4 regions of the Streptomyces sp. TAA486 genome follow, and region 3 is predicted to be linked to each of the others. Evidence: riboswitches for the same ligand, from Rfam matches in the RefSeq annotation. Region 3 holds a riboswitch; each other region holds the start of a gene.
What was found. A riboswitch is a leader RNA that binds a small molecule or an ion and turns the genes downstream of it on or off. The one in region 3 is predicted to bind cobalamin.

Region 1 (7,660 bases), on a different contig from region 3:
CGAGGCCGGCGACCCTGCCGACGGCGTCGGGGTCCACGCCGCCGTCACCCGCGACACCGCCGCTCGCGTCGACCGCGGCAGCGGCCGGCCCGGAGCGGTGGCCGCTCAACTCGTCCGCCGCGCGCATCGCCATGGAGGCGCCGGCGGACCAGCCGTGCAGGACGACCCGGGTGGCTCCGCTGCGCACCGCGTAGGCGATCGCCGCCTCGGCGTCACGCCATTCGGTGCCGCCGAGGTGGCGTACGCCGTCGGGCGGCGGCGGCGCCCCATCGTCGCCGCGGTAAGCCAGGCCGAGCACGGGGAGCTTGAGGCCGGCGTAGAAGGGGAGAAGGGGCAACGCCTGTGCCGGGGTCGCGCCGAGCCCGTGCAGCGTGATGATCCAGGTGTCGCGCTCGCCGGGCATGAACCATGCGGGCAGCGGGCCGAGTTCACCGGGCACCTGGACCGCGGTGCGGGAGAGGGCGCCGTCGATGCCCGAAGCGCCGTCCGAGCCCGCGTCGGAATCGTCCGTGTACAGCTGCGGGGTGAACCACACCTTGGTACCGGGCTTGAGCTCACCGCGGTCGACCCGCTCCAGGCGGCGCACGACGGTGTCGGCGGGCGCCTTGGAGGGCTCCCCGTCCAGTACGGGGCCGACGACCGCGTGGCAGTCCCGCCCGACCAGCCCGTAGACACCCGGAAGCTGCGCGGTCAGGGAGCGGGTGAGGGAGACGCGGCCGTCGCCGACGTCGTGCACGGTCAGCGGAGGTCCGCCGAACCCGGCGGGAAGCTGCCCGCCCGTCGGCGCCTTGCCGGGACGCGCGGGCCGCAGGGCCGCGTCGGCGGCGTACCGTCCGGCAGCCAGTGCCGCGACACCGGCGACCGTCACTGAGGTGGCGGCCAGGGCCGCGTTGCGCAGACGCATTGCGCCAGTGTCGGTGACGGAACGGCCACGAGGCCAGTGCTGCGGTGCCGCCCGGGTGAACTCCCCGCCGGGGCACGTGCGTCCGCACGCCGCCGAGGTGCCGCAGTGGGGCTGTTCACTGCGCGGCGGGCCGCTGCCCGTATCCCTTGAACTTCTCCTCCACACGGGCGAGTTCGTCGTCCGGGATCAGGGAGGGCGTGCGTCCGGGCACCGAGGAGGCGGCCAGCCAGACGCGGCACATCCACTCCAGCTGGGCGGTGCGGTCGTACGCCTGGACGAGGTTCTCGCCGTACGCGACGGTGCCGTGGTTCTGCAGCAGACAGGCGTAGCGGCCGTCGAGGGCGGTGAGCATGTGTGCGGCGAGTTCGTCGCTGCCGAAGGTGGCGTACGGCGCGACGCGTACGGGGCCGCCAAGCTCGGCCGTGATGTAGTGAACGGCGGGGACTTCGGGCACGAGGGTGGAGACGGCCGTGGCGTGCACTGCGTGCGTGTGCACCACCGCCCGCGCGCCGGTGTGCCGGTAGACGGCCAGATGCATGGGGAGTTCACTCGTCGGCGACAGACTCCCGGCTGTGCGCCGCCCTTCGAGGTCCACGGCGCACAACTCGGCGTCGCCGAGGCGTTCGTAGGAGAGACCGCTAGGGGTCACGAGAACCGTGTCCCCCACTCGCACGGAGAGGTTGCCGGAGGTTCCCACGACGAGCCCCTCGGCGGTCGTGCGCCGAGCGGTGTGCACCAACTCCCGCCAGGCGCCGAGCAATTCAGCCGACTCCACGGCCTGTTCCTCCTCTGCTGCTGTTCTTCGCGTGCGCCGCCGCCAGGCCCTGCCGCAGCCGTTGAAGAGGGCGAAGACACTGGTGGGACGGGTGTGTGACGCCGCTCACAACAGACCCCGTGAGGTGACACCCCGAGGCCCGCCGCAGTTCACCTTCCGTTCACCCGTTCTCCCTACGTTCATCTGGACATCAACCATCGAGCTGATTGTGCCTGGGTGAATGGAACACATCACGCTTCTCATCGGGATCGTGATCGTCACGGCCTTGGTGTTCGACTTTACGAACGGCTTCCACGACACGGCCAACGCCATGGCCACCACCATCTCCACCGGGGCCCTCAAGCCCAAGACAGCGGTGGCGATGTCGGCGGTCCTCAACCTCGTTGGAGCGTTCCTCTCCATCGAGGTGGCCAAGACCATCTCATCAGGAATCATCGACGAAGGCTCCGGTATCCAGCCTGAAGTGATCTTCGCCGGGCTGGTCGGAGCGATCATCTGGAATCTGCTGACCTGGCTCGCCGGGCTTCCCTCCAGTTCCTCCCACGCGCTGATGGGCGGCCTCCTCGGCGCCACGGTGGCCTCCGTCGGCATCGGCGCCGTCAACGGCGGCACCGTGGTGATGAAGGTGCTCATCCCGGCGATCGCCGCTCCGCTGGTCGCGGGCCTCGCCGCGCTCTTCGCGACGCGACTGACCTACCGGGCGGCGCGCAAGGCCGACGAGCAGCAGACCGCGAAGGGCTACCGTGCGGGGCAGATCACCTCCGCCGGGCTGGTCTCCCTCGCCCACGGCACCAACGACGCGCAGAAGACCATGGGTGTCATCACCCTCGCGCTGATCACCGGCGGCGTGATCGCCCCGCAGGCGGACCCGCCGACCTGGGTGATCGTCTCGGCCGGGCTGGCCATCGCCCTCGGTACGTATCTGGGCGGCTGGCGGATCATCCGCACCATGGGCAACGGCATCACCGACATCAAGCCTCCGCAGGGATTCGCGGCGCAGACCTCCGCCGCGGTCACGATCCTCGCCTCCTCCCACATCGGCTTCTCCCTCTCCACCACGCACGTGTGCTCCGGCGCCGTCATGGGCTCGGGAGTCGGCCGCAAGGGCGGCGTCGTGCGCTGGTCGACGGCGGCCCGCATGGTGGCGGGCTGGGGCCTGACGCTTCCGGCGGCGGCGCTCGTCGCCGCGGGTGCTGCGGTGCTGGCGCGGCAGGGCGACTGGGGCGTCGGCACGGTCGCGGCGCTCGCGCTCGCCATCAGCGGCGGCATCTGGCTGCTCTCGCGCCGCCAGCCCGTCGACCACACGAATGTCAACGACGCGGCCCTGCCCGGGACTTCCGGGCCGGAACCCGCCGGGGTCGTCACGGCAGCGCTGCGTACCGTCGCGCCGCCGCCCGTGGCGTCGGCCCACAACAGGGCGGACGGCAACGGGGGGCCGGCAAGGACCCCGGAGGGCGTCGGCACGGCGAGTTCGTCTTCGCAGACCGAGACGGAGCGCGGGCGAGCGGCCTCCACTCTCGGCTAGGTGACCGGGCCGGTGCGGTCCACGGGCTCCGCACCGCACCGGCTCGGCAACCGACCAGCAGTCACAACCGGACCACACACCCGGACCACGGATCGCGATCCCGGCCCGGAAGACAGACAGGGAAACGCTATGGACATCGACTGGGCAGCGCTCGGCGAGGTATTCGGCGTGAGCCTCGTAGCCACGGTCGCCCTGGTGGGCGTGTTCACGCTCGGCATCGTGGGTGCGTCCGCCGGCAAGGCCGGCGGCTCGCACGGCGGTGGCGCGTCCGTGCTCGCACGCACCGGGTCGTACGCGTGCTTCGCGCTGTGCGCGGCCGCCGTCGCCTACGGCATCTACATCATCACCGCGCCCTGAACGACCGGGCGCCGGCGAACCGTTGACAGCGGCCGCCGATACCGGAAGGGGTACGGAGCAGCGCTCCGTACCCCTTTTCCATGCGGCGGCGGGGTTCCCCGTGTGCCTGCTCACACTCTCCCGTCGCAGGTCAAGGGCGAGTTGACGCCCCTCCTGGTACGTGGTGGACTGCCGATGCCCAACGGCGGCAGGAGAGGAAGCCGGTGCGAATCCGGCGCGGTCCCGCCACTGTCACCGGGGAGCGCACCCCCAACCGAAGGCCACGGCCCATCAGTTCGACGGGCGGGAAGGCCGGGGGACGCAGCGATCCGGGAGCCAGGAGACTCTCGCCGCCGGCACGTCGAACCAGGGCGAGGACCCTGAGTGAGGACTCCGTCATGCGTGGCTACTCAGCCTCTCCCCCGCCCGTGTCCGTTCCCGAGTCCGCGACGGCTGCCGCTGCCGCGCGGGTCCCCGCCCGCGTCCACGGCGGCTGCGGCGACAGCTTTGACGACGACTTCCGCGACGGCTTCCGTGACGACATGAACGTCCGCGTCCCCGGCAGGCACGTCCCGCACCGTGGCCGCCCGCGGCGCGGCATGCTCCTCCGAGGCACTACAACGGCACGCTGACGGTGCGGGCTCATCGCGCCTACATATGCGGCGCGGCCCTCGGTCAACTGGGCGACGCGCTGCTGGGCGACCCCCGCCGAGGGCACCCCGTGGCCGCTTTCGGCCGGGCCGCCGCCGCTGCCGAGCGCGCCCTGTGGCGGGACCACCGCGGTGCGGGCGCCCTGCACACGGCGCTGACCGTCGCCGGAGCCGTCACTGCCGTCACCACGCTCTCCCGCACCGCACGCGCTCTCGCGGGCACCGGTGGCGCCACCCTCGCCGACGCCGCAGTGACGTGGACCGTGCTGGGCGGCACCGGGCTCCGCCGGGAGGCCCTTGCCGTGGCCGCCGCTCTGGAGAGCGGCGATGTCGCGGGCGCGCGGCGGCTGTTGCCGCATCTGTGCGGCCGCGACCCTCAGGCGCTGGACGCGGACGCCATCGCGCGGGCCGTCGTGGAGTCGGTGGCGGAGAACACCTCGGACGCGGTCGTGGGCGCCCTGGTGTGGGGCGCGGCCGCCGGAGCCCCGGGCATGGCCGCCTTCCGCGCGGTCAACACCCTCGACGCGATGTTCGGTCACCGGTCGCCGCGTCACCTGCGCTTCGGCTGGGCGGCCGCCCGCCTGGACGACGCCGCGGGATGGCCGGGCGCACGCCTGACCGCCGCGCTCGCCGCGCTCGCCGGTCCGTCGCCGCGCGGGGCCTTGCGTGCCTGGCGTACCGACGCCCCCTCGCATCCCAGTCCCAACGCAGGCCCGGTGGAAGCCTCGTTCGCCGGCGCTCTGGGCGTGCGTCTGGGCGGAACCCTCAGCTACGGCGGACGCACCGAGCACCGGCCGGTCCTCAACTCCCCTGGCCGCGCTGTACGTACGGACGACATCGCGGCAGCCGTCCAACTCTCGCGGCGTGTCAGCGCCCTGGCGCTGCTGGTGACCTCGGTGGCCGGTGCGTTCGGCAGGAAGCGCCGGGCGGAAAGGGGCATCGGATGACGACGGCCGGTGAACAAGGCAGGCATGCGCGAAGGCCCGGTGCCGGCGGGCAGGGCGGCGGACTTCTCGTCGCGGGCACGACCTCCGACGCCGGCAAGAGCGTCGTCACCGCAGGCATCTGCCGCTGGCTGACGCGCAAGGGCCTGAAGGTCGCGCCCTTCAAGGCGCAGAACATGTCGCTCAATTCGTACGTGACGCTGGAGGGCGCCGAGATAGGCCGCGCGCAGGCCATGCAGGCTGCCGCCGCCAACACCGAGCCGACAGCGCTGATGAATCCCGTGCTGCTCAAACCCGGCAGCGACAGCAGCAGCCAGGTCGTGTTGCTCGGCAAGCCGGTCGGCGAGATGAGCGCGGGCGGCTACCACTCCGGCAAGCAGGAGCGGCTGCTGGGCACGGTCGCGGACTGCCTCGCCGAGCTGCGGCGCACGCACGACGCGGTGATCTGCGAAGGCGCCGGCAGCCCCGCGGAGATCAACCTGCGCCGCACCGACATCGTCAACATGGGCCTGGCCAGGGCCGCCGGACTGCCCGTCGTGGTCGTCGGGGACATCGACCGCGGGGGCGTCTTCGCCTCCTTCTTCGGCACGACGGCGCTGCTGGCGGACCGGGACCAGAAACTGCTCGCGGGGTACGTGGTCAACAAGTTCCGCGGCGACGTGGCGCTGCTGGAGCCGGGTCTGGAGATGCTCCACGGGCTGACGGGCCGGCCCGTACTGGGCGTGCTGCCCTTCCGCCACGGGCTGGGCATCGACGAGGAGGACGGGCTGGGGGTCCCCCCGGACGGAGTCTGGGGGAGGGTCTCCCGCAGCACCGTCCGCGAGTCGGCGACGGCGCCCCCGCACGGAAGCGACGTGCTGCGCGTCGCCGTCGTGCCGGTGCCTCTGATGTCGAACTTCACCGACGTCGACGCCCTCGCCGCCGAACCCGGGGTCGTCGTCAGGTTCACGGACCGACCCGAGGAACTCGCCGTCGCCGACCTGGTCGTACTGCCCGGCACCCGTGGCACGGTTCGGGCGCTGGCGTGGCTGCGCGAGCGCGGACTCGCGGACGCGGTACGGCGCCGCGCGGCCGAAGGGCTGCCGGTCCTCGGCATCTGCGGGGGCTTCCAGATGCTGGGCGAGCGCATCGAGGACGACGTCGAGTCCCGGGCGGGCACCGTCGAAGGGCTGGGGCTGCTGCCGGTCCGGGTGAGGTTCGCGCCCGAGAAGACGCTCACCCGTCCGTCGGGCCGGGCCCTCGGTGAGCACGCCGAGGGCTACGAGATCCATCACGGCGTCGCCGAAGTGCTGGGCGGTGAGGCCGTGTTCAGCGGTGCGGACGGCGCGGCCCTGGACGGCTGCCGCTCTGGCGCCGTGTGGGGCACGCACTGGCACGGGTCGCTGGAGAGCGACGGCTTCCGGCGGGCCCTTCTGCGCCGCGTGGCCGCCGACGCGGGACGCACCGGGTTCGTACCGGCACCGGACACGAGCTTCGCGGCGCTGCGCGAGGAGCAACTGGAGCGCCTGGGCGATCTCATCGAGGAACACGCCGACACGGACGCGCTGCTGCGCCTGATCGAGGAAGGCCCGCCGCCGGGCCTGCCCTTCATCGCCCCGGGGGCGCCCGAGGCACAACACGCGGGAGTGTCCTCATGAGCACTGTTCTGCTCCGCTCCACCACCGGCACTGAACTGCCCGCGATGAACCTGGCGGGCCAACTGCGGGACGCGGAAGCGAAGGCCCATGCCGTACGGGAAGACCATGCGCACCGGCCCGGCACGCGCGGGCGGCCCTGCACGCGGCGACCCTGGAGACGGCGAGTGACCGGCGCGGCAGCGAGGACCGACTTCGGCTGCTCGCACGGTGGTTGGCACCGCTCGCACGAAGACCGGCCCCGAGGAGAGAAGAGGGCATGAGCATCCCCTACCCGTTCACCGCGCTCGTCGGAATGCGGGACATGCAGCTCGGACTGCTGCTGAACTCCGTCAACCCCGCGATCGGCGGCGTCCTCATACGCGGTGAGAAGGGCACCGCGAAGAGCACGGCCGTACGGGCGCTGGCCACTCTGCTGCCGCAGCAGCAAGTCGTGCCGGGCTGCCGCTTCTCCTGCGACCCGGCAGCGCCCGACCCCGGCTGTCCCGACGGGCCGCACGAGTTCGGAGGCGAGGGAGAGACGCGTGCCGCGCACCTGGTGGAGCTGCCCGTCGGCGCGTCCGAGGACCGCCTCGTGGGGGCGCTCGACATCGAACGGGCCCTGTCGGAAGGCGTGAAGGCCTTCGAGCCGGGTCTGCTGGCCGACGCGCACCGGGGCGTCCTCTACGTCGACGAGGTCAATCTCCTGCACGACCATCTCGTCGACCTGCTGCTGGACGCCGCGGCCATGGGCTCCTCGTACGTCGAACGCGAGGGCGTGTCCGTGCGGCACGCGGCACGGTTCCTGCTCGTCGGCACGATGAACCCCGAAGAGGGCGAACTGCGACCGCAGTTGCTCGACCGGTTCGGTCTGACCGTGGAGGTGACGGCCTCGCGGGAGACCGACGAACGC
Region 2 (7,660 bases), on a different contig from region 3:
TCCGTGGGGATGGGCAGTCACGCGGTCGATCCGGCGGCGACGACGACGGCGTTGGCCGACACGCCGGATCCGTCGGTGGTGGGGCAGTCGGTGACGTTCACCGCGACGGTCTCGCCCGATGCCCCGGGTGCGGGTACGCCGACCGGAACGGTGGTGTTCGACTTCGGTGACGGCAACACGTCGGCTCCGGTGCCGTTGGTCAGCGGCGTGGCGACCACGAGTCACGCCTACACCACCACGACCGGCTCGCCGTTCGCGCTCACGGCCTCATACAGCGGTGACAGTAACTTCAACGCGTCTGTGGGGTTGGGCAGCCATGCGGTGAACCAGGCAGCGACGACGACGGCGTTGACCGATCTGCCGGACCCGTCGCTGGTGGGCCAGTCGGTGACGTTCACCGCTACCGTCTCGCCGGTTGCTCCGGGTGCGGGCGTTCCGACGGGGACGGTGGTGTTCGACTTCGGTGACGGCAACACGTCGGCTCCGGTGCCGTTGGTCAGTGGTGTGGCCACGACCAGCTACCCGTACCCGACAACGGTCGGCTCCCCGTTCACGATCAGCGCCACCTACAGCGGTGACGCCAGCTTCACGACCTCGAGCACGCCTCCGGGCCTGACTCACACGGTCAATGTGGCGGCGACGACGACCAGTGTCTTCGACGATCTGCCGGATCCGTCGTTGGTGGGTCAGCCGGTGGCCTTCACTGTCCATGTCCTGCCTGTCGCCCCGGGTGGGGGGACGCCCACGGGAACTGTCACTCTCGACTTCGGTGACGGCAACACATCGGCGCCGCTGCCGCTGGTCGGCGGTGTGGCCACGACCAGCTACGCCTACCCCAGCGCGTCCGGCTCCCCGTTCACGGTGACCGCTTCCTACAGCGGTGACGTCAACTACACCGCCTCCTCCGGCGCCGGCGGTCACACGGTCAATCCGGCGGCGACCACCACTGCTCTGACTGATCTTCCGGATCCGTCGGTGACGGGTGAGTCGGTGCTCTTCACCGCGACCGTCTCGGCGGTTGCTCCGGGTGGTGGTACGCCGACCGGGACGGTGGTGTTCGACTTCGGTGACGGCAGTCCCACGGTTCCTGTGGGGCTGACCGGCGGCGTGGCGACGACCAGCTACGCCTACCCCACCACGGTCGGCTCCCCGTTCACGATCAGCGCTGCTTACACCAGCGATGACGGGGACTACCTCGGCTCGTCCGACAACGGCACCCACACGGTGAACTGACAGGAGGAAGGCGTGAGATGGCGGGCTGCCGCTTCACCGGTGAGCAGCCCGCCCTCTCCGGAGCCGACAGCGGCAACGGAGAGTGGACGATCTGATTCAGCCGGATGGCCGGGCAACCGCCCTCCATCCCCGATACGGCGAGGCTCCTGGCGCCGCGCCGGTGGTGAACCGACCACCGGCGCAACGCCCGAGGAGCCTCGCTCTACTTGTGCGCTGTGCCCCGCGCCGCGTCCCTCAGGGGGACGCAGGTCCCCGCACGCGGCAGTGGCGGGGTGTCAGAGCGCCGACGGGATACCGTGTCGCGGCGTCCCGGAGCCGCTCGTGCACTCCGTCGTCCCGCGTCGGGGGAGTCCCGGGGACGAGGGTAGGGGCGGCGGGCCCGGCGGCGTAAGGGTGCGTCAGACGCTGGTCACAGGGCACTTCGCCGGGCCGCCGCTGGGTTCTGCGGGGCGATGTCGAACTGCAGCGAACGGATGCGGTTGTCGAAGCTGGAGGGCACAAGGTCCGGCAGGCCCACGGCTCGCATCGCGACGGAGTCGGTGAGCAACTGCCTGAAGAGCGCCTTGAGTTCCTGGCGGGCGAGGTGCGCGCCGAGGCAGTAGTGCGGGCCGCCTCCGCCGTAGCCGAGGTGGGGGTTGGGGTCGCGGGTGATGTCGAAGGTGCCGGGGTCGGTGAAGACCGCCTCGTCGCGGTTGGCGGAGGCGTAGTACATCGCCACCGTCTCGCCCTTGCGCAGCGTACGGCCGCCCATGACGTGGTCGGTGCGCAGCGTGCGGCGGAACTGGATGATCGGGGTCGAGCACCGCACGATCTCGTCCACGGCGGTGTCCGCGTACTTCTCGAAGTCGCTCTTCCACAGCTCCCGCTGCTCGGGGTTGGCACTGAGCAGGGCCAGGCCGTGCGAGATCGCGTTGCGGGTCGTCTCCACCCCCGCGACCATCAACAGCGTGAAGAACGCGCCGAGTTGGCGGTTGCCCAGGCATTGCCCGTCGACATCGGCGGTGACCAGCGCGGAGATGAGATCGTCGGTCGGGTGGCGCCGGCGCTTCCTGGCGAGCATCGCGATCATGACGTGCATACGGGCCAGCGCCCGCAGCCCCTTGCCGGGGATGCGGAACTTCGCGCCCGCTCCGCGCCGTACGCCGATGTTCTCCGAGGCGTCGTTGAGCTGGGCGAGGATGCGGGGGCGGTGCCGCTGCGGGATGCCCATCATGTTGCACACCACCTCGCACGGCACCAGCGAGGCCACGGCGGTCACGAACTCGCGGGAGGGCTGGCGCACCGCGTTCCCGACGACGGCCGCGACGACCTGCTCGATGTCCTTCTCGGTGCCCGCCAGCAGCCTGGGGCTGAACGCCCGCGAAATGATCTTCCGCAGCTTGGCGTGGTCGCTGCCGTCGACGTTGACCATGGACTCCCCGAAGAGAGCCTTCACCCAGGGCGCGGGATGCGGCGTGGTGACCCCGGGGGCGCTCCCGAACACGGCGGCGTTGCGGCTCGCTTCCTGCACGTGCTCATGCCTGACGAGAGCGTAGAAACCCGGCTGCTGCCGCTTGCGCAGGGAGTGCTGCGGCTGTGCGAAGTACGTGGGCGCCTCCCGCTCGCGCAGCACGGCGAACACCTGGTGCCGCTGGTCGTGCGGCAGCTGCCAGAACCGGGGGTCAGCGGGGTTCGTCTCCGGCGGCAGGCCCGCCGCCTCGAAGGCTCCGGCCGCCTCCGAGGCTTCGACTCCCGCTGCCGCTGCCGCGGGGGAGGGGGCTTGCGGTGCGGCCGCGGCTTCGGGTCCTGCCGAGGATGCGGACGCGGTGTGGGGTGGCATGGTCATCTTCTCCAGTCGTCGTGGAACGGATCGCCCCGCCCGGCCTGCGCACCGGCGGGGCGGTGAGTCTCCGGCAGCAGCTTGGAACCGGCGGGCCGCTCCACGGCGTGCGCCACACCGCCGCGACCCGGACGGCCCTGTGAGGGAGGGCCACGAAGGCACCGGGACGTTCCTGTCGCCGGGATCCTGGGCGGCTCTCCCCGTCGGAGCCGGTCCCATGCCTGTGGGGGGTGAGGCCGCGCCGGTCCGGTGAGGGCCACGGCAGACCCGCGCTTCGCCTCCGTAAACCGCCGTGCCGCATGAAGAAGCCCTCACTCCTGCCCTTTGTCGCGGCGGCTCGCGGGCCCGTACGCTGGAGACGCAGTCGGTTCGGCCTGTCCGCCAGACAGGCGCGTCGCAAGAGGGAATCCGGTGAGACTCCGGAACTGCCCCGCAGCGGTGAGTGGGAACGAAAGCCGTCATACGCACTGGGTCCGAGCGGACCCGGGAAGCGACGGCCGGTAGGAGCCGGTCCGTGGATCACGGACACGGCGGGCCCGCGAGTCCGAAGACCTGCCACTGCCCGCCGGCCACCCCCTGGCCGCAAGGCCCAGGGGGAGACGCGTCGGCGGATTGATCTCGGTGACCTCGAGGGCGGGTCGGCGGTACAGGTGAGCAGCACACGGTGCGTGTGCGCGCCGCCGCGTCGCCTCTCCTCCTCGCCCCGTACCTCTCGGGTCACCGGCCAGACTCGCGAAGGAGAGTTGAGTGACACCGAAGTCCGCAGCCGCGGCGTCGCAGCCGGCCACGAGGCCCCGCGCCACCGTCCACGGATACCCACGGCAGGGCAGCGGCCGTGAGCTGAAGAAGGCCGTCGAGGGGTACTGGAAGGGCCGCGTCACCGCCGACGCCCTGCGGGAAACCGCCGCCGGGCTGCGCCGGGACAACTGGCAGCAGCTCAGGAATGCCGGCGTGCGCGAAGTGCCCACCGGAGACTTCTCCCTCTACGACCATGTGCTGGACACCACCGTCATGGTCGGTGCCGTTCCCGAACGCCACCGTGCCGCCGTGGAGGCGGACGCGCTCGACGGCTACTTCGCCATGGCGCGCGGTACGCAGGACGTCGCGCCGCTGGAGATGACGAAGTGGTTCGACACCAACTACCACTACCTCGTACCGGAGTTGGGGCCCGACACCGTCTTCGCGGCGAACTCCGTGAAGCAGACCGGTGAGCTGTCCGAAGCGGTCGCACAGGGCCACGACGCCCGGCCCGTCATCGTCGGGCCGGTCACGTACCTGCTGCTCGCCAAGCCCGCGCCCGGCGTCGCCCCCGACTTCGATCCGCTGACGCTGCTGGACCGGCTCCTCCCCGTCTACGCGGAGGTGCTCGCCGACCTCCGTGCGGCCGGGGCCGGCTGGGTGCAGCTCGACGAGCCGGCGCTGGCGGCGGACCGCACGTCCGCCGAACTGAACGCCGCCGCACGCGCGTACCGGGAACTGGGCGGGCTCACCGACCGGCCCGAACTGCTGGTGGCTTCCTACTTCGACCGTCTCGGCGACGCGCTGCCCGTACTCGCCAAGGCGCCCGTCGAGGGGCTGGCCATGGACTTCACCGGCCCTGCCGCCGCGAACCTGGAGGACCTGGCACGCGCGGGAGGACTGCCCGGCAAGCGGCTCGTCGCGGGAGTCGTGGACGGACGGAACGTGTGGATCAACGACCTGAAGAAGTCGCTGTCCACGCTGGCTTCGCTGCTCGGCTTCGCCGACCGTGTCGACGTCGCCCCGTCCTGCTCGCTGCTGCACGTACCGCTCGACGCGGCCCTCGAGCGCGACGTGGATCCGCAGGTCGCGCGCTGGCTCGCCTTCGCCAGGCAGAAGGCCGAGGAGGTCGTCGCCCTGGCGACGGGACTCGGCGAGGGCACCGACGTCATCGCGGGACTGCTGCACGCCAACTCCTCTGCGCTCGCGGCCCGTTCCTCCGCCGCGCTCACCCGCGACCCGGCCGTGCGGGCACGCACCGAAGCCGTCACCGACGCCGACGGGCGCCGCACCGCGCCCTACCGCGAGCGGGCCGCGGCGCAGCGCGCGCGGCTGAAGCTGCCTCTGCTGCCGACCACCACCATCGGCTCGTTCCCACAGACCGGCGAACTGCGTGCGGCGCGCGCGGACTTGAGGGCCGGACGGCTCGACGCGGAGGGCTACGACAAGCGGATCGCCGCCGAGATCAGGGACGTGCTCGCCTTCCAGGAAGAGGCCGGACTGGACGTGCTCGTGCACGGCGAGCCCGAACGCAACGACATGGTCCAGTACTTCGCGGAGCGGCTGGACGGCTACGTCGCGACGCAGCACGGCTGGGTGCAGTCCTACGGCACCCGCTACGTCCGGCCTCCGATCCTCGCGGGCGACGTGTCCCGTCCCGAGCCGATGACGGTGGAGTGGACGCGCTACGCCCAGTCGCAGACCGGACGGCCCGTCAAGGGCATGCTGACCGGGCCCGTCACGATGCTCGCGTGGTCCTTCGTGCGGGATGACCAGCCGCAGGCAGAGACCGCACGCCAGGTGGCACTGGCGTTGCGGGACGAGGTCGCCGACCTGGAGTCCGCGGGGACCGCCGTCATCCAGGTCGACGAGCCCGCACTGCGGGAGACGCTTCCGCTGCGGGCGGAGAGCCGCCCGGAGTACCTGGCGTGGGCGACGGAGTCCTTCCGCCTGGCCACCGGTGCCGTGCGCGCGGACACGCAGATCCATACGCACATGTGCTACGCGGAGTTCGGCGACATCGTCTCGGCAATCGTCGATCTCGACGCCGACGTCATCAGTCTGGAGGCTGCCCGTTCCCACATGCAGGTCGCGGACGAACTCGCCACGGCCGGCTACCCGAACGAGGTCGGCCCCGGCGTGTACGACATCCACTCACCGCGGGTCCCCGACGCGGACGAGGTGGCGTCACTGCTGCGCAAGGGGCTCGGCGCGATCCCGGCGGAGAGGCTGTGGGTCAACCCGGACTGCGGCCTGAAGACCCGCGGCTGGCCCGAGGTGCGTGAGGCGCTGGAGCACATGGTCGAGGCGGCGCGGACCGTGCGGGCGGAGGCCGCGGGCCGCGGCTGAGCCTGCCGCCAGTGCCGAAGGGGCCGGGACTCGCGCCCGGCCCCTTCGCCCTTCGGCGCGGCACGGGTGCCGTCGAAACCGGCCCGGAGCCGAGCGGCACCGCACCGTGAAAAGCCGCTGCCGGGCACCCGATGCGGGTGCCCGGCAGCGGCTCACGGCCCGTCATGTACCGGGCGTTGTTCGCTTCAGTTGGCGGCGGGTGCCGCCGCGGCCGACGCCGTCTCCTTCTCACTGCGTGCGGCGGTCCCCAGGGCACGCTCGGCGAGATGACCGAACGTCAGCCCGAAGGCAGCCCACAGCGCGAGCTGTACGGCGAGCGTCGAGATCCGGAAGCGCCACAGCAGCAGCGCGGGGAAGTGCTCGGGGAGCTCGCTGAGGGACGGCAGGAACGCGTAGGCGAGGCCGATGACGAAGACGAAGCCGAGCACGGCCGTCACCGTCGCGTTCCAGTTGCCCAGACGGGGCGCCAGGCGCTTGCCGAGGATCGTGGCCCCGATGGCGAGCAGCAGGCTCAGCAGCACCATCAGGAAGTACAGAGCCGTTCGCTTGTCGAGGCTCGCCGGGTCACCCACGGACGGCGGGTTGGCCGGGTACTTCAGGAACGGCACCAGGTACACGCACAGGAACGCGGCACCCGACAGCATCAGGGCCGTCGCACGGGGACCGAAGCGGCCCACGCGTCCCAGCGCGAAGCTGAAGGCCAGCGAGGCGATGCCGCCGATGGCGACGCCGTAGACGAGGACGGCCGTGGCGAGGCCCGCGGTGGACTGCATGCCGCGGCTGACGATCTCCTCGCCCCCGTGTTCGTGCGAGTGCGCCTCCTCGAAGGCGATCGCGGCATCCACGTGCGGTTCGCCCAGGAACGAGGCCGTCACCAGGGCGAACAGGCCGGCCACGAGACCGGCCAGCATGCCCCGCACAAGGAGGGTCCTCACAGTGGCGGAGTTCATCGTGCTCCCCCGCTCAGTGGCAGGGGAAGCCGAGAAGGTGGCGTCCGTCGTGGACCCACTCGTGCACGTCCGTGCCGGAGATGAGGGACGTGGCCCCCTGCTCCGCCCCGACGAAGTACAGCAGGACGAGCATCAGCAGGCCGAAGAAGAATGCCCACGGAAGGATCGCCTTGACCGGGAGTGTCGCCGGAACGGAGACGCCGGAGGCGGGAGTTGCGGAACTGGGCGGGGCTATGGACTGTGCCATGGCAGGACCTCCTGGTGGGAACTCGCGTCCCTGTCGGTGGAGCTCGTGACGGCCTGCGGGTCTGGCTCGCCCCTGCCCGTACGCTGCGCACGGCAGCGGACCGGAAGGGGCATACAGTGGCGCGACCGCACCGGAATCTCACCGGCTTCCGCCCTGCCGTCGTCGATCGATACCAGCGGAAGGTACCCCGATTCCACCTGCCCGGCCAAGGCCGCACATCCCGGACACCGGGACGACGCATGATCAACTCCCTTGTGCGAAGCCGCCGTTCACCGCGAGGAGAGGCCGATGACCACGCGAGTGACTTTGATCTCGCCGGCCCGC
Region 3 (7,660 bases):
GACGCACCTCCGCAGCAGTCGACGCGGCCGTCGGAGCGGGGCGCGCTCTCGGACTCACCGTGACCGATGCCAAGGTGCTCCACGAGCTGTTCTCCGTGGTCGTCCACCTCGCGCCCTCACCCGTCGTGGCCCGGATTCCCACCGTCCTGCCGCACTCCGCGGATCTCGATTCCCAGGCCGGCCGCCAGCAGGCGGAGCTGGACGTGGCGCGGTGGCTCGCAGGCCAGGGAGCCCCGGTGATCCCGCCCAGTCCTCTCGTGCCACGGGAGCCCGTACAGCGCGACGGACTTTCGATGACGTTCTGGCAGTTCGTCGAGGAGGACCGCGACAAGGAGCCCGACTACGTGGCGAACGCCGAGATCGTTGCCGACCTGCACGCCGCACTGCGCGCGTACCCCGGCCGGCTGTCGTTCCTGTCCGCGGCCGAACCGCAGGTCATCGCGGAAAGCCTTGCTCTGCTCGACGACCGCCCCGACCTCATCGTTCCGAGCGATCTGGACCGCGCACGACGCGAGTGGCAGGTCCTGGAAGCGCTCGTGAGCTCACGCGCGGCGTTCGAGAAGGCGTTCCCGGGGATCGACCTGCAACCCATCCACGGCGACTGCCCGCCCGCCAACATCTTCTCCGGGGTGGACGGGAAGCTCTACGCCGACTTCGAACTCGTCACGTTGGGCCCCGTCGAGTGGGACCTGGCCACCCTCGGTCCCGTCCTCGAATCCGCCTACAACCGCGGCGCGGAGCGCAACGGCCTGAGGCCGTTGAACGAGGACGTCATGCGCTTCGTGAACGCCGTAGGCATGCTGCGCGTCATCGCCGCCCTCGCGCTCGCGCCTCAACTGCCCCCGCTGCTCGAGTACTTGAACCCCGCCATCACCCAGTGGCAGACGATGCCGTTCGCAGGGGGCGTCGCCGGCTGACATCGACGAGCGACGGCCGGCAACGGAAGCCATCACGTCACGGATCCCCCGGGAGTGGCCGGACATCGCTCCCTGCTCGTTCGGCATGCACTGAACTCCCGTGCTCGCGCCGTTCCGCGTGGGGCGCCGCATCGGCGCCCGCAGAGGCCCTCGGGCGTGGACGGCAACCGGATGGAATGATGGCCGATGACATGGCGACGGCGGTCCGAGGAAGCCGGTGTGAATCCGGCGCGGTCCCGCCACTGTGATCGGCGAGCGGATCCCCGACAGGCCACTGCCCCAGGCGGGTGGGAAGGCCGGGACGAGCTGTGACCCGAGAGCCAGGAGACTCACGCGGTCGCCACCTCGACGTACCGGGGCGGATCTCCCCGGAGAGAGGGAAGGTTCGGCGTGCCCGAGGCATCGGTCGATGAGGCATCAGACGAAGCGCAGACAGCGGAGACGGCCGGCATTGTGCCGTGCCGGATCGTCGTGTGCCGGGACTGCTGCTGCGGCAGTTCCAAGGTGACCGGACTGGATCACGCGGCGCAGACGGCTCGCCTGCGGGAGGAGGCACCAGTTCGCGTGTCCGCCTGTCTGGACGTATGCGACCAGGCCAACGTCATCGTCGTACAGCCCTCTGCCGCCGGCCGTGCCGCCGGCGCCCGACCCGTCTGGCTGGGACTGGTCAACAGCCCGGACGCGACCGAGGACGTCACCGCCTGGGTGCGGGCGGGCGGCCCCGGCATCGCTCCGCGGCCGGAGATCCTCGATCTGCACGCCATCACGCCGCCGCGACGGGGGCTTGCCGAGAATCGCCGCGCTGCGTCGCCGAGTTCGTGCTCATGATCCCCCCGACATTGCTCAGGTGCCTTTTCACTGCGGACGCGGGGCGCGTTCACGGCGTTCGGTAGAACGTAGCCATCCGTTCGGCGGTGAAAGGCAGTGGCACTATTCTGGTTCCCTGCGTGCCCAATAGCGGGTGAGACGACGGTACTTGGGTCACCGGAGCCCAGCGGAAGGCGTGAGACCCGGGCTGGGGAGTTGTGGGGATTGCGTTGGTAGGGGGTGGATGTGTCGCGAGGTTGGAAGATCACGGTCATCGTGGCCGCCGTGGCTGGCATTGTGTCGACACCGTTGGTCTGGCTACTGGAGAGTCCGAATGCCGGCCAGCTGGTTGGCGCTTCGGTCCAGGGCGCCACCGGCATCGCCGCCCTGGTCTGGGCGCTCATGCAACGTCCCCCTGCCCCAGCTGTGGGACCGGTGGACGTTGCCGTCGACACTGGAAAGGCCGAGGGAAGGAACGGCGGCACGGCCAACACTGGTGTGCGACGCCCGGGAGGCGCGGGGACCGGGTCGGCGAAGGCGGTGAGGACAGGGGATGCCTCCGCCCAGGGCACCGGCAGCAGTGCCAGCACCGGAGTTGACTACAGCTGATCTTGAGAATCGCCCGAGCACCGAGAGAAGAAACAAGTCGATTGCCACTTCAGAACCAGCGCCCTGTGGCTGCCGTGGCCGTCGCCGTCCAGGCAGCGCAGCAAGCGGCGCCGAGTGCAACGACGATAGCTGCGGCAAGGAACGACCAAGATCGGCAACGCAAGCATAGGAGTGTCAGCCAGGTTTCGAGACGCTGAGCTCCACGGAGGTCGAGCGCACAGGCAATACCGAGTCCTGCGAAGGCCACGCCAACACGGGGACCCAGCAAGGGTGACCGATGCGGGAAACACCCGACAACTCAACTCAACGGGGAACACATGAGCGATCACGCAGAGGGAAGCGCCGAGTACAGAGCCAGCCGAACTGGGGACGCATCAGCGAATGTGTACGCCAACACAGGTATACACATCGGCGATTTCAACAATTTTAACACCGCTCGCCTCATCGAATTCGAGCACATCGGAATTCCGGACCGCACGGAACCGCAGTGGGCCGAGTTTCCGCACAGGCCTCAGGTTCTCAAATGCGAATTCACTGAACCCTGTGATCGCCTTTTCAGCCTGAAGAGCCTCGTCTACGGTGCCGATCTCTTCTTCGACCTGGTCCTGCTGAACCGAGGGGATTCTCCTGCCGTACTGTCCAAAGTGGGCGTGAATCTCGACTCGCTCCAGCAGGTAATATATCTTTACGGCATCCCGCAAGCTGCCAAGCTGAAGCCACCCACGGATAAATACGTCCTCCCAATGCCCGACCTGCACGAAAACTACGACGTGGACCTCATGGACCACATGTCACCCGACGCAGTGGATATACGCGTAGAGCACACCCTCGACGACCCGGTCTATTTGCCGGCGCAGGCACCGTATCGATATGTTCTACACCTGAAGGATTACCAACAGAATATTCCCAATCATGCTCAGATGCGACTGACTGCGGACGTGGGTAATCAGACCGTATTCTCCCCCAAGCTGCACATCTTTACTCGGTAGCCTGGCGTGAACAAGCGCCGGGGGACTGTCCGCAATCATTGCTCAGCGAGCGCCGATATTGTTCGTCGAGTGCTCATGCTCCGCCGACGTTGCTCACTGGATCGCGGACCATGGAGCAGTCAGAGCCGCGCGGCCTTGAGCGCCATGTGCAGAAGCAGCCGGGAGCCGCCCTCGTCGAGGTCGAGGCCCGTGAGGGCTTCGATACGGGAGAGGCGGTAGTAGAGCGTCTGACGGTGTATGCCCAATGCGGCGGCCGTTCGCCCCGCCTGGCCCGCGTGGTCGAGGAACACCTCGGCCGTGCGCGCCAGTTCGCCGTGTGCGGGATGCAGCAGTGGCGCCACGGCCGCATCACGGGCGGCGTCGGCGGGCAGGGCGGCCAGCAACCGGTACGGGCCGATCGCGTCCCACTCGGCGACCGGGCCCAGCCGCTCCGGTTCAGCGCCCGCGGCCCGTGCCGCCGCGAGCGCCTCCCGCCAGGCGGCGACCGCGTCGGAGAGCCCGCGGCGCGGCGCGCTGACCCCCGCGGCGGCGGGGGAGCGCGGCACGCGCAGCAGGTGCCCGGCGGCCGTACGGGCCGGAGCGTGGACCTCCGCCGAGCGCAGCCGCACCAGGGAGGCGAGCACCGGCTCGCGGTCCGGCGCACGCTCCGACGCCGACGCACCTCCGGGTACTGGCCGCGCGAGCCGCGCCGAAAGCACGCACTGCGCCATCACATGCGGGAGCACGGGTGCGCCCGTACTCCCGGAGCTCTCGCCGCCGCCGTTCGCGTCGTCCGCCGGCCAGGGGCCCACAGCAAGCAGCGCCAGCGGGCCAGACGCCGCGGGCCCGAGCAGCTCAGCCAGTTCCGCGGCCAACTCCTCGCCCCCGCCTCGGTCTTCCTCGGTGAGCATCGCCCGCAGCACTTCGCCCGAGCGCGCCTCCGCCTGCGTCTCGGCCGCCAGCAGCGCCCCGATCCGCGACGCCACCGCCATGGCCGACGCCAGCCGTGGGTCGGCGAGGTCGAGCGCTCCGTCGTCCATCAGCCAGATGTAGCCGCGCACGACGCCCGCGTGCCGTACGGGGAGGCAGATGCGCCCGTGCTCGACGCCGGCCGCCGGTTCGGGATCGATGCGGACGGGAGACGCGGCCCTGGTGATGCCGAAGCTCTCGAACCACGCCCGCACCTCGGCGCTGGAGCGGCGTCCGAGGATGGAGCGCCTGCGCACGGGGTCGAGCGTGGGCTCGGCGCCCTCGCCGTCGCCCTCGTGGGCGCCGAAGGCGATCAGCGCGAAGTCGCGGGCCTCCAGGGTCGCGGGGGTTCCGAGCAGCGCGCAGACCTCGTCGATGAGTGCCTGGTAGTCCTCGCGCATGATCATCCCGCTGTTCCGCGTCGTGCCGCCGTGCCGTCTCCGCCCCTTACGGGCGCCCCGCGCCACCATTCTCGTACAGATGTCTGAGATCTGGGACACGGATGCGTGACAGCTGTCGATGGTCACGGAATGGCGCGATCCTTAGATTCAGGGTGGCTTCCGACGCCGTGGCGTTCCGTTCTTCCGTGGGCCTTTCCCCTCCGGCCGAACGGGCCCGCCACGTAACGCCCGGAGCGCGAAGAAGAACGTCAGTGGAGGTGCCCGTGTTCGGTCCAGTGCTCCTGGCCGCCGCGCGAAGTGACGGCATCCGCCGCTTCGTCGCGTCGACGCCGGTCACACGCCCCGTCGTGAACCGCTTCGTGGCGGGCGAGCGGCTGGAGGCGTGCATGGAGAACGTGCGGTCGCTGACCGGCCGCGGTCTCGACGTCACCCTCGATCACCTCGGCGAGGACACCACCGACCGCGCGGAGGCGCTGCGCAACCGCGACGCCTACCTCGCGCTCGCCCACGCCCTGGCCGCCGAGGGCCTGGGCGAGCGGGCCGAGATGTCGGTGAAGCTCTCCGCCTTCGGGCAGGCGCTGCCGGACGGCGGCCACGACGTCGCGCTCGCCAACGTCCGGCCGGTCGTCGAGGCGGCCGCCGAGGCCGGCACCACCGTGACGCTGGACATGGAGGACCACACCACCGTGGACTCCACCCTCGCCGTGCTCGCCGATCTGCGCGAGAGCTTCCCGCAGACCGGGGCCGTGCTGCAGTCCTACCTCTTCCGCACCGAGGAGGACTGCCGGGCCCTGGCGGGGGAGGGCTCGCGCGTACGGTTGGTGAAGGGGGCATACAAAGAACCCGCGTCGGTCGCCCACCAGCACAAGGCCGAAGTGGACCGCGCGTACGTGCGGTGCCTGAAGATCCTGCTCTCGGGCAAGGGCTACCCCATGATCGGCACGCACGATCCGCGGATGGTCACCATCGCGCAGGAGCTGGCGCGGCGTCTCGGGCGCAAGCACGACGAGTTCGAGTTTCAGATGCTCTACGGCATCCGCGACAGCGAGCAGTCACGGCTCGTGGCCGAGGGCCACCGGATGCGCGTATACGTCCCCTACGGGACCGACTGGTACGGATACTTCATGCGGCGCCTCGCGGAGCGTCCGGCCAACCTCGGATTCTTCCTCCGCTCGCTCGCCACCCGCGGCTGAACACCCAGACAGTGCCCTCGTAAGAAGGAGAGACGGCAGCCATGGACGCTGTGACCCAGGTCCCCGCCCCGTACAACGAGCCGGTCCACACCTACGCGCCCGGCAGCCCCGAGCGTGCCCGGCTGGAGCGCAAGCTCAAGGAGCTCGCCGAGAACCCGGTCGATCTGCCGATGACCATCAACGGCGAGAAGCGGATGGGCGGCGGCGCACGTGTCGACGTCGTGCAGCCGCACCATCACAGCAAGGTGATCGGCACCTACGCGAACGCCACCAGGCAGGACGCGCAGGACGCCATCGACGCCGCCCTCGCAGCAGCGCCCGCGTGGCGTGCGCTGTCCTTCGACGACCGTGCCGCGATCATCCTCAAGGCCGCCGAGCTTCTGTCGGGACCGTGGCGCGAGACGATCGCGGCCTCCACCATGCTGGGCCAGTCCAAGACGATCCAGCAGGCCGAGATCGACGCACCGTGCGAACTGATCGACTTCTGGCGCTTCAACGTGCACTTCGCGCGCGAACTCCTCGAGGAGCAGCCGCCCATCCAGCCCAAGGGCGTGTGGAACCGCCTCGACCACCGGCCGCTGGAGGGCTTCGTCTACGCGATCACGCCCTTCAACTTCACGGCCATCGCCGGCAACCTGCCCACCGCGCCGGCGCTGATGGGCAACGTGGTGGTCTGGAAGCCCTCCCCGACGCAGACCCACTCCGCCGTGCTCCTCATGGAGATGCTGGAGGAGGCCGGCATGCCCAAGGGCGTCATCAACCTCGTCACCGGCGACGGCAAGGACGTCTCCGAGGTCGCGCTGCCCCACCCGGACCTGGCGGGCGTGCACTTCACCGGCTCCACGAAGACCTTCCAGTACCTGTGGAGGACCGTCGGCGAGAACATCGAGCGCTACAGGTCCTATCCGCGCATCGTCGGCGAGACGGGCGGCAAGGACTTCATCGTCGCCCACCCGACGGCCGACGCCGCCGTGCTGAAGACGGCGATGGTGCGCGGCGCCTTCGAGTACCAGGGCCAGAAGTGCTCGGCCGCCTCCCGTGCCTACATCCCGCGCTCGCTGTGGGACGACGGGCTCAAGGACGAACTCCTCGCCGAGACCGAGGGGTTGGCGATGGGTGACGTCAGCGACCTGTCCAACTTCATCGGCGCCGTGATCGACGACCGCGCCTTCGCGAAGAACAAGGCCGCCATCGACCGTGCGAAGCAGGACCCGACCTGCGAGATCCTCGTCGGCGGCGAATACGACGACTCCACGGGCTGGTTCGTGAAGCCCACGGTCATCGCGTGCACCGACCCGGCGAACGAGGTCTTCTCCGAGGAGTACTTCGGCCCGATCCTCGCCGTGCACGTCTACGAGGACGGCGACTGGGCGACGATGCTGGAGCAGATGGAGTCCGTCGCGGCCTACGCCCTGACGGGGGCCGTGCTCGCCAAGGACCGGGCGGCGCTCGCCGAGGCGAGCGAGAAGCTCCGCTTCGCGGCGGGCAACTTCTACCTCAACGACCGGCCCACCGGCTCCATCGTCGGCCAGCAGCCCTTCGGTGGTGCCCGCGCGTCCGGCACGAACGACAAGGCAGGCTCGAAGTTCAACCTGCTGCGCTGGATGTCGCCGCGTGCAATCAAGGAGACCCAGGTCGCGCCGACCGACTACCGGTACCCGCACATGGGCTGACCCGCTCCGGCCCGGCCCCGCACGGGGCCGGGCCGCCGTGCGCCGCGCCCTGGACCGGTGACGGGTCGCCTCACCTGCCGTCCCGGTCTCACCAGCCGTCCCGGTGCATCACCTCCGGGACCG
Region 4 (7,660 bases), on a different contig from region 3:
CCATCGTGAGCGCGGAACGGCACGCCCGATCACCGTCGTCGGGAACCCGGTGCTTCACAAGGAGTGCAAGGACGTCACCTCCTTCGACGACGAACTGGCCTCCCTCATCGACGACATGTTCGCGAGCCAGCGGGCGGCTGAGGGCGTGGGCCTCGCGGCGAACCAGATCGGCGTCGACCTGAAGGTCTTCGTCTACGACTGCGTGGACGACGAGGGCGTGCGGCACGTCGGTGCGGTCTGCAACCCGGTGCTGGACGAACTCCCCGCCGGCAGCCGCAATCTGGACGACTCCAACGAGGGCTGCCTGTCGGTGCCCGGGGCCTACGAGGCCCTCGCGCGTCCCGACTACGCGGTCGTGCGCGGCCAGGACGCCGAGGGCAAGCCCGTCGCCGTGAAGGGCACCGGCTACTTCGCGCGCTGCCTTCAGCACGAGACGGATCACCTCTACGGGTACCTCTACATCGACCGGCTCTCGAAGCGCGAACGCAAGGACGCCCTGCGGCAGATGGCCGAGGGCACGCCGCGGTACGAGACCGTGCCCAACGACTGAGCCGGAGCGGGGCTCCCCGACTTCGCCGTACGACCGCCGCCCGGTGCCGTTGGTGCCGGGCGGCGGTTTTGCTGTGTGGCGGGTTCGTGGCACCGCCGGTTCGCAGCGCGTTCGCCGGGGTGATCGTCATTCAATGGCCTTGTCCATTGGCATTTCCGGGCAGTTGTTGACGCGTTCCCTTTGTCACGACAAGCTCTGTGGTCACTCCCCACATCCATGGAGGCACCATGCCCCGACGTACGGTCAGAGCCGTGCTGACACTTGTCATGGTCGCGGCAGCCGCTCTGGTGGGCACGTCCGCCGTCGCGACCGCGGGACCGGCGCGCGCCGCGGACGGCTGCTTCACCTGGAACCGCGATCTCGCCGAAGGCGCTTCCGGGGACGACGTCAAGCAACTGCAGGTCCGGGTGTCCGGCTATCCGGCGAGCGGTGAAGTCATCGCTGTCGACGGCGAGTTCGGCCCCGCCACGAAGGCCGCCGTGACCCGATTCCAGCAGGCATACGGGCTGAGCGCCAGCGGCAAGGCCGACGCGGCCACGTACAACAAGATCTACGAGCTGCAGGACGACGACTGTTCGCCCGTCCACTTCGCCTTCGGCGAGCTGAACAACTGCAACTCCGACTGGAGCGGCGGAGCCGTCAGCGCCGCGGAGGCCAAGTCCAACGCGCTGCGCACCATGTGGAAGCTGGAGGCCATGCGGCACGCGCTGGGTGACCAGCCGATCAGGGTCACCAGCGGATTCCGCTCCAAGGCATGCAACGACCAGGTGGGCGGCGCCCCTTCGAGCCGCCACCTCTACGGTGACGCGGCCGACCTCGGCGCCGGAGCCCACTCGCTGTGCACGATGGCCAAGGAGGCGCGCAACCGCGGCTTCCACGGAATCCTCGGGCCGGGCTACCCGGGGCACGACGACCACACTCACGTGGACCACCGCTCCAGCAAGTACTGGGACGCCCCCAACTGCGGGGTCACCTCCTGACGTGCGCGAACCCCACGTCCACGGATCTCACTCGCACGACTCGCTCACCCGACGCCAGCCCTGATCCATTCCAGGAAGGAAACCAACCCCCCATGAACAGAAAGATCGCCCTGCGGGCAGCCGTCGGCGCTTCGGCGATGGCACTCGCGATCTTCTCCACCGCGTACGTGGCGGAGGCAACGACCGCCGAGCCCAAGGACGCGAGCCCGCTCGCAAAGATGAGCCACTCCGCCGCGGCGAGCAAGCTCAACGGGGCCGGCATCGGCATCACGTCGAGCGGCGGCTGCTCGGACCGCAACCAGCCCAACTGCACCTCGCTGGAGCAGGTCAACTCGGCGACGATCGACGGGGCCATCACCCTCAAGAACGCCAGCAAGTGCGACCTGACCGTCACGGGCGGCACCGAGACCGGCCACGCGAGCGGCACGTACAGCCACTGGAACGGCTACAAGCTCGACTTCCACATGACGAGCTGCCTGACCAACTACGTCAAGAACACCTTCACCTCCATCGGTGGAAACAAGTGGCAGTCCGGCTCGGGGAACATCTACTTCGATGAGAGCAATCACTGGGACGTCACGTTCCACAACTGCGGAGGCTGCCTGAAGGGTGGCAAGGGCTGAGCGAACTGGCTCCGCTGGAACAGGAATTGCGAACGAGGGGGCCGCGCCGGAAGCGCGGCCCCCTCGCCCGTGCCCGCGACTGACTCGGAAGCCTTCGTCGGTCAGAAGTCGTCGTCGAAGGCGACCGACCCCTCGACGGCCACCTGGTAGGCCGAGGCCCGCCGCTCGAAGAAGTTGGTCAGCTCCTGCACGTTCTGCAGTTCCATGAAGGAGAACGGGTTGCTGGCCCCGTAGCGCGCCGGGAAGCCCAGCCGCACGAGCCGCTGGTCGGCGACGGCCCGCAGATACTGCTCCATCGACTCGGTGTTCATCCCCGGCAGGCCCTCACCGCACAGGTCGCGGGCGAACTGCAGCTCCGCCTCCACAGCCTCCTCCAGCATCTCCGTCACCTCCTTCTCCAGCTCCGCGTCGAAGAGTTCCGGCTCCTCCTCGCGCACTGTGTCCACGACGTCGAAGGCGAAGGACATGTGCATCGACTCGTCACGGAAGACCCAGTTGGTGCCGGTGGCCAGCCCGTGCAGCAGTCCACGGGAGCGGAACCAGTAGACGTAGGCGAACGCCCCGTAGAAGAAGAGCCCCTCGATGCAGGCCGCGAAACAGATCAGGTTCAGCAGGAAGCGCCGCCTGTCCGCACGGGTCTCCAGCCGATCGATCCGCTCCGTGCCCTCGCCCTCCTCGAGCGCCGCCATCCAGCGGAAGCAGAACTGCGCCTTCTCCCGGATGGACGGGATGTTCTCGACGGCAGCGAAGGCCTCCGCGCGCTCGTCGACGTCCGGCAGATATGTGTCCAGCAGCGTCAGATAGAACTGGACGTGCACGGCCTCCTCGAAGAGCTGACGCGAGAGATACAAGCGCGCCTCGGGGGAGTTGATGTGCTTGTAGAGGGAGAGCACGAGATTGTTCGCCACGATCGAGTCACCCGTGGCGAAGAACGCGACAAGGCGGCTGATCATGTGCTGCTCGCCGGGCGTGAGCTTGGCGAGGTCGGAGACGTCGGAGTGGAGGTCGACCTCCTCCACGGTCCAGGTGTTCTTGATGGCGTCGCGATAGCGGTCGTAGAAGCCGGGGTAGCGCATCGGGCGCAGCGTCAGCTCGAAGCCCGGATCGAGCAGATTCCCCGCGGGGCGGCTGTGGTTGTTCTCGGCGCTGGTCGTCAATGGCATGCCTCGCAGGACTCGGGGTTCTCCAGGGAGCAGGCGGCGGGGTCGTCCCCCGGCGTCGCATCCTGCTGATCGGGGACGGCAGGGGCTGCTGCCGGGGTCGTGCCGGTGCCGCCCGCAGCACGGGCGATCCGCGTCGCCGGGCGCGAACGCAGGTAGTAGGTGGTCTTGATGCCGCTCTTCCAGGCATAGGCGTACATCGAGCTGAGCTTGCCGATCGTCGGTGCCGCCATGAACAGGTTGAGCGACTGGCTCTGGTCGAGGTACGGGGTGCGGGCGGCCGCCATGTCGATCAGTGAGCGCTGCGGCAGTTCCCACGCGGTGCGGAAGAGCCGGCGGACGTCCTCGGGGATGCGCTGGATGTCCTGCACCGAGCCGCTGCTCTCGCGCAGTTGCTCCCGGGTGCGCTCGTCCCACAGCCCGAGCCGCTTCAACTCCGCGACCAGATAGGCATTCACCTGCAGGAACTCGCCGCTCAGCGTTTCCCGCTTGAAGAGGTTGGAGACCTGCGGCTCGATGCACTCGTACACGCCGGCGATGGCGGCGATGGTCGCGGTCGGTGCCACGGCGAGGAGCAGGGCGTTGCGCATACCGGTCCGGGAGATGCGGGCGCGCAGGGCCGACCAGCGCTCCGGCCAGGCCTGTTCGGCCTGCGGATAGTGGTCGGGGTGCAGCACTCCGCGCGCCGTACGGGTCTCCTGCCAGGCCGGCAGCGGGCCGTACCGCTCGGCAAGGTCGGCACTGGTGTCGTACGCGGCGAGCATGATCCGTTCGGAGATCCGCGTGGACAGCTCGCGCGCCGCCTCGGAGTCGAAGGGAAGCCGCATGCGGAAGAGGACGTCCTGGAGACCCATCAGGCCGAGCCCGACCGGCCGCCAGCGGGAGTTGGAGCGCTCGGCCTGCTCCGTCGGGTAGAAGTTGATGTCCACGACACGGTCGAGGAACGTCACGGCGGTGCGGACGGTGGAGTCCAGCCGCTCCCAGTCCATCTCGCCCGACTCGCTCACGTGGGCCGCGAGGTTGACGGATCCCAGGTTGCAGACGGCCGTCTCGCCGTCGTCGGTGACTTCCAGGATCTCTGTGCACAGGTTCGAGGAGTGCACGATGCGGCCCGGCCGGGCGGTCTGGTTGGCGGTGCGGTTGGAGGTGTCCTTGAACGTCATCCAGCCGTTCCCCGTCTGCGCGAGGGTGCGCATCATGCGCGCGTACAGCTGACGGGCGGGCACCTGCCGCACGGCGAGGCCTTCGGCCTCGGCCTCGCGGTAGGCGGCGTCGAACTCCTCGCCCCACAGGTCGGTGAGCCGCGGAACGTCGGCGGGCGAGAACAGCGACCAGCCGGCGTCGGCCTCCACACGGCGCATGAACTCGTCCGGGACCCAGTGCGCGAGGTTGAGGTTGTGCGTGCGCCGGGCTTCCTCGCCGGTGTTGTCACGGAGCTCCAGGAACTCCTCGATGTCCGCGTGCCACGTCTCCAGATAGACGCACGCGGCTCCCTTGCGCCTGCCGCCCTGGTTCACGGCGGCGACGGACGAGTCCAGCGTGCGCAGGAACGGCACGATGCCGCCGGAGTGCCCGTTGGTGCCGCGGATCAGCGAACCGCGGGCACGGATACGGGAGTAGGACATACCGATGCCGCCCGCGTGCTTCGAGAGCCGCGCCACCTGCTGGTAGCGCTCGTAGATCGAGTCCAGCTCGTCCTTCGGCGAGTCCAGCAGGTAGCAGGACGACATCTGCGCATGCCGCGTACCGGAGTTGAAGAGCGTGGGGGAGGAGGGAAGATACGCGAGCGAACTCGTCAGGGCGTAGAGCTGCGCCACCTCCTCGGCCGACTGTGCCGACTCGTCCGCGGCCAGCCCGCAGGCGACGCGGAGAAGGAAGTGCTGCGGTGTCTCGATCACCTGCCGGCTCGGGGGATGGCGCAGCAGATAGCGCGAGTACACCGTGCGGAGACCGAAGTAGCCGAAGCGGTCGTCCGCCCCGCCGGCGACCGCGTCCTCGACCAACGCGTCCAGGCGCTCCGCGTGCGACCGCACGAACTCGGCCGTGCGGTCGGCGATGAGGCCCTCGCGGTGCCCCGTCGTGACGGAGGACGAGAAGGACTCCGCGCCCTGGCCACGGGCCTCGTCGCGGATCGCGAGCGTGAGCAGCCGCGCCGCGAGCTGCGAGTACGCGGGCTCCTCGCCGATGAGCCCGGCGGCCTCCTCTGCGGCGAGCGCCCGCAACTCGGCTTCGCCGGCGCCCTGTCGGCGGCCGCGCAGCACCGCCGTGGCGATCCGCTCGGCCCCGGTGCCCGGCAGGTCGGCGGTCAGCTCGGTCAGGGTGCGCAGCAGCGCGGCGTCGTCGGCCGGTGGCGGCGCCGACGCGGCCGTGGGGGCACGCGCGGCTCCCGCCGTGGCTTCTGGTGCGGGTGCGGGTGCGATGGTCACGGGATGTGCTCTCCCTCGCTCGGATCAGCTACCGGATCACCGGGGGAGCGCACAGGCGGGCGCAGAAAGGGCATGCCGCGTCGGCAACGCGGCGGTCCTCGCGGCGTCCACCGGCCCAACCCTCGGGACCCGGACGTCAGTCGACACGGCCGGCAGGCACTCGGACTCGCGACGACGGCTCATCGCAACTCATGCCGGAAGGGATCCGGGCAGAGCGGAGCAGCACATCGCACACCGTTGCGGGACAGTTCCGGATTCGCACCGGATTCCCCTGCGCGGCAGCGAGTACGAGCATACATCTAGTGGCGGGATGCGCCACTCACCCCCACATGTTGTGTCGGGGGAGTGGAAGATCACAGTTCCAGGGCGAAGGCGCGCAGAAACAGGCCCGGATACGGCTCCCAGTCCCTCTCCGGTGTGCGGACGAACCCCAGTCGTCCGTACAGCCGGTGCGCCGCCGACATCTCCTCGGTGCTGCACAGCACGAGCCGTATCAATTCCCGTTCGCGCGCCCGGTCCACACACGCCCGCACCAGGGCCTCGCCCGCCCCGCGCCCGCGCCCCTCGGGCTTCACGGCCAGCATCCTGAACTCGCCCTCGCCGGGGCCTGCCAGGTCCGCGTACTCCCCGCCGTCCCCGACGAAGGCGACCGCGCCGAGCATCGAGCCCGTGGCGGTGTCGACGGCGACGAGCAGCTCCGTATGCTGCGCGCGGCGCCGCGCCGCACGCAGCACGGCCAGATACGGGTCGTCCGCGCCGAACGTCAGCAGGCCGTCCCCGAGGTACGCACGCGCGGTCAGCTCGCCCACGTCCTCCAGCTCGTCGTCCCGCGCCGGTCTGATGGTGATGTCCATGGAACGAGCATGCCGCGCCCCACTGACAATCGAGCTGTCAGTGGGGCGCGGGCGGTATCCGTTGTGGTGGGGGTGCGATCAGCCTGCGGCGGTCGGCGCCGGCAGCTCCTCCTTGACGCCCGGGTCGCCGGCGTCCGCCGTGTAGTCCGACGGGCGCGTCTCGTCGATGCCGTCAGGCGCCTTCACGGCCCGCAGCACGAAGGTGAGCGCAACGGCGACGACCACGTTGAGCACGAAGGCGGTGAGGCCGATGTAGCCCATCTCCCCGATGCCCGGGATGATGTCGTTGGGCCCGCCGAAGTGCTTCTGCGACGGCAGCGTCGGCGACGGGACGCCGTACGCCGTCAGCGTGCCGTAGAGCATGCCCACGGCCCAGCCGGCCAGGAGCGCCCACCGGTGGAACCAGCGGGTGAAGAGGCCGCCGACGAGTGCAGGGAACGTCTGGAGGATCCAGATGCCGCCCAGCAGCTGGAAGTTGATCGCCACCGTCTTGTCCATGCCGAGCACGAAGATCAGGGCGCCGACCTTCACCAGCAGCGAGGTGACCTTGGAGACCTTGGTCTCCTCCGCGGGTGTGGCGTTCGGCCGGAGGAAATCCTTGTAGATGTTCCTGGTGAACAGGTTCGCGGCCGCGATGGACATGATGGCGGCCGGTACGAGCGCGCCGATCCCGATCGCGGCGAAGGCGACGCCCGCGAACCAGGACGGGAACATGTTCTCGAAGAGCTGCGGGATCGCCAGCTGCCCGTTCTTGACCTTGATTCCCGCCGCGATCGCCATGAAGCCCAGCAGTGCGAGCAGGCCCAGCATCAGCGAGTACAGGGGCAGGATCGTGGTGTTCCGGCGGATCACGTTGCGGCTGCGGCTGGAGAGCGTCGCGGTGACCGAGTGCGGATACATGAAGAGTGCGAGCGCGGAGCCCAACGCCAGCGTCGCGAACGCCCACTGGTTGGCCGAGCTCGGAGTCAGTTCGCCCTTCGGCTTCCCGGTGGTCGGGTTCGTCTGCGACAGGGCGTCGCCGGCCTTGGCGAAGATGTCGTCGAAGCCGCCGAGCTTGATGGGGATGT

Region 1: linked by a shared signal. The riboswitch ahead of I004_RS33360 (hypothetical protein) and the one ahead of I004_RS33210 (hypothetical protein) in region 3 are both predicted to bind cobalamin.
Region 2: linked by a shared signal. The riboswitch ahead of metE (5-methyltetrahydropteroyltriglutamate--homocysteine S-methyltransferase) and the one ahead of I004_RS33210 (hypothetical protein) in region 3 are both predicted to bind cobalamin.
Region 4: linked by a shared signal. The riboswitch ahead of I004_RS0102405 (ribonucleoside-diphosphate reductase subunit alpha) and the one ahead of I004_RS33210 (hypothetical protein) in region 3 are both predicted to bind cobalamin.

The regions. Positions count from the first base shown of each region.
Region 1 is NZ_AUEV01000007.1:42,553-50,212, forward strand. Features, by position in the region: gene I004_RS0111025 (alpha/beta fold hydrolase) at 1-904, opposite strand, end outside; gene I004_RS0111030 (class II aldolase/adducin family protein) at 1,020-1,679, opposite strand; gene I004_RS33355 (inorganic phosphate transporter) at 1,900-3,204, shown strand; gene I004_RS0111040 (hypothetical protein) at 3,334-3,561, shown strand; cobalamin riboswitch at 3,756-3,886, shown strand; gene I004_RS33360 (hypothetical protein) at 3,939-4,172, shown strand; gene I004_RS0111045 (cobalamin biosynthesis protein) at 4,175-5,137, shown strand; gene I004_RS0111050 (cobyric acid synthase) at 5,134-6,771, shown strand; gene I004_RS33365 (putative cobaltochelatase) at 7,028-7,660, shown strand, end outside.
Region 2 is NZ_AUEV01000007.1:431,874-439,533, reverse strand. Features, by position in the region: gene I004_RS37530 (beta strand repeat-containing protein) at 1-1,233, shown strand, start outside; gene I004_RS0112755 (cytochrome P450) at 1,643-3,052, opposite strand; cobalamin riboswitch at 3,400-3,626, shown strand; gene metE (5-methyltetrahydropteroyltriglutamate--homocysteine S-methyltransferase) at 3,800-6,139, shown strand; gene I004_RS33650 (CbtA family protein) at 6,325-7,089, opposite strand; gene I004_RS0112740 (CbtB domain-containing protein) at 7,103-7,336, opposite strand; gene I004_RS0112735 (histidine phosphatase family protein) at 7,625-7,660, shown strand, end outside.
Region 3 is NZ_AUEV01000006.1:223,077-230,736, forward strand. Features, by position in the region: gene I004_RS0109835 (aminoglycoside phosphotransferase family protein) at 1-917, shown strand, start outside; cobalamin riboswitch at 1,125-1,248, shown strand; gene I004_RS33210 (hypothetical protein) at 1,371-1,745, shown strand; gene I004_RS39430 (hypothetical protein) at 2,651-3,322, shown strand; gene I004_RS0109855 (helix-turn-helix domain-containing protein) at 3,442-4,671, opposite strand; gene I004_RS0109860 (proline dehydrogenase family protein) at 4,935-5,864, shown strand; gene pruA (L-glutamate gamma-semialdehyde dehydrogenase) at 5,906-7,537, shown strand; gene I004_RS0109870 (nitroreductase family protein) at 7,626-7,660, opposite strand, start outside.
Region 4 is NZ_AUEV01000001.1:513,897-521,556, forward strand. Features, by position in the region: gene def (peptide deformylase) at 1-550, shown strand, start outside; gene I004_RS0102390 (D-Ala-D-Ala carboxypeptidase family metallohydrolase) at 778-1,530, shown strand; gene I004_RS0102395 (hypothetical protein) at 1,623-2,153, shown strand; gene I004_RS0102400 (ribonucleotide-diphosphate reductase subunit beta) at 2,255-3,316, opposite strand; gene I004_RS0102405 (ribonucleoside-diphosphate reductase subunit alpha) at 3,307-5,739, opposite strand; cobalamin riboswitch at 5,919-6,047, opposite strand; gene I004_RS0102410 (GNAT family N-acetyltransferase) at 6,093-6,593, opposite strand; gene mctP (monocarboxylate uptake permease MctP) at 6,672-7,660, opposite strand, start outside.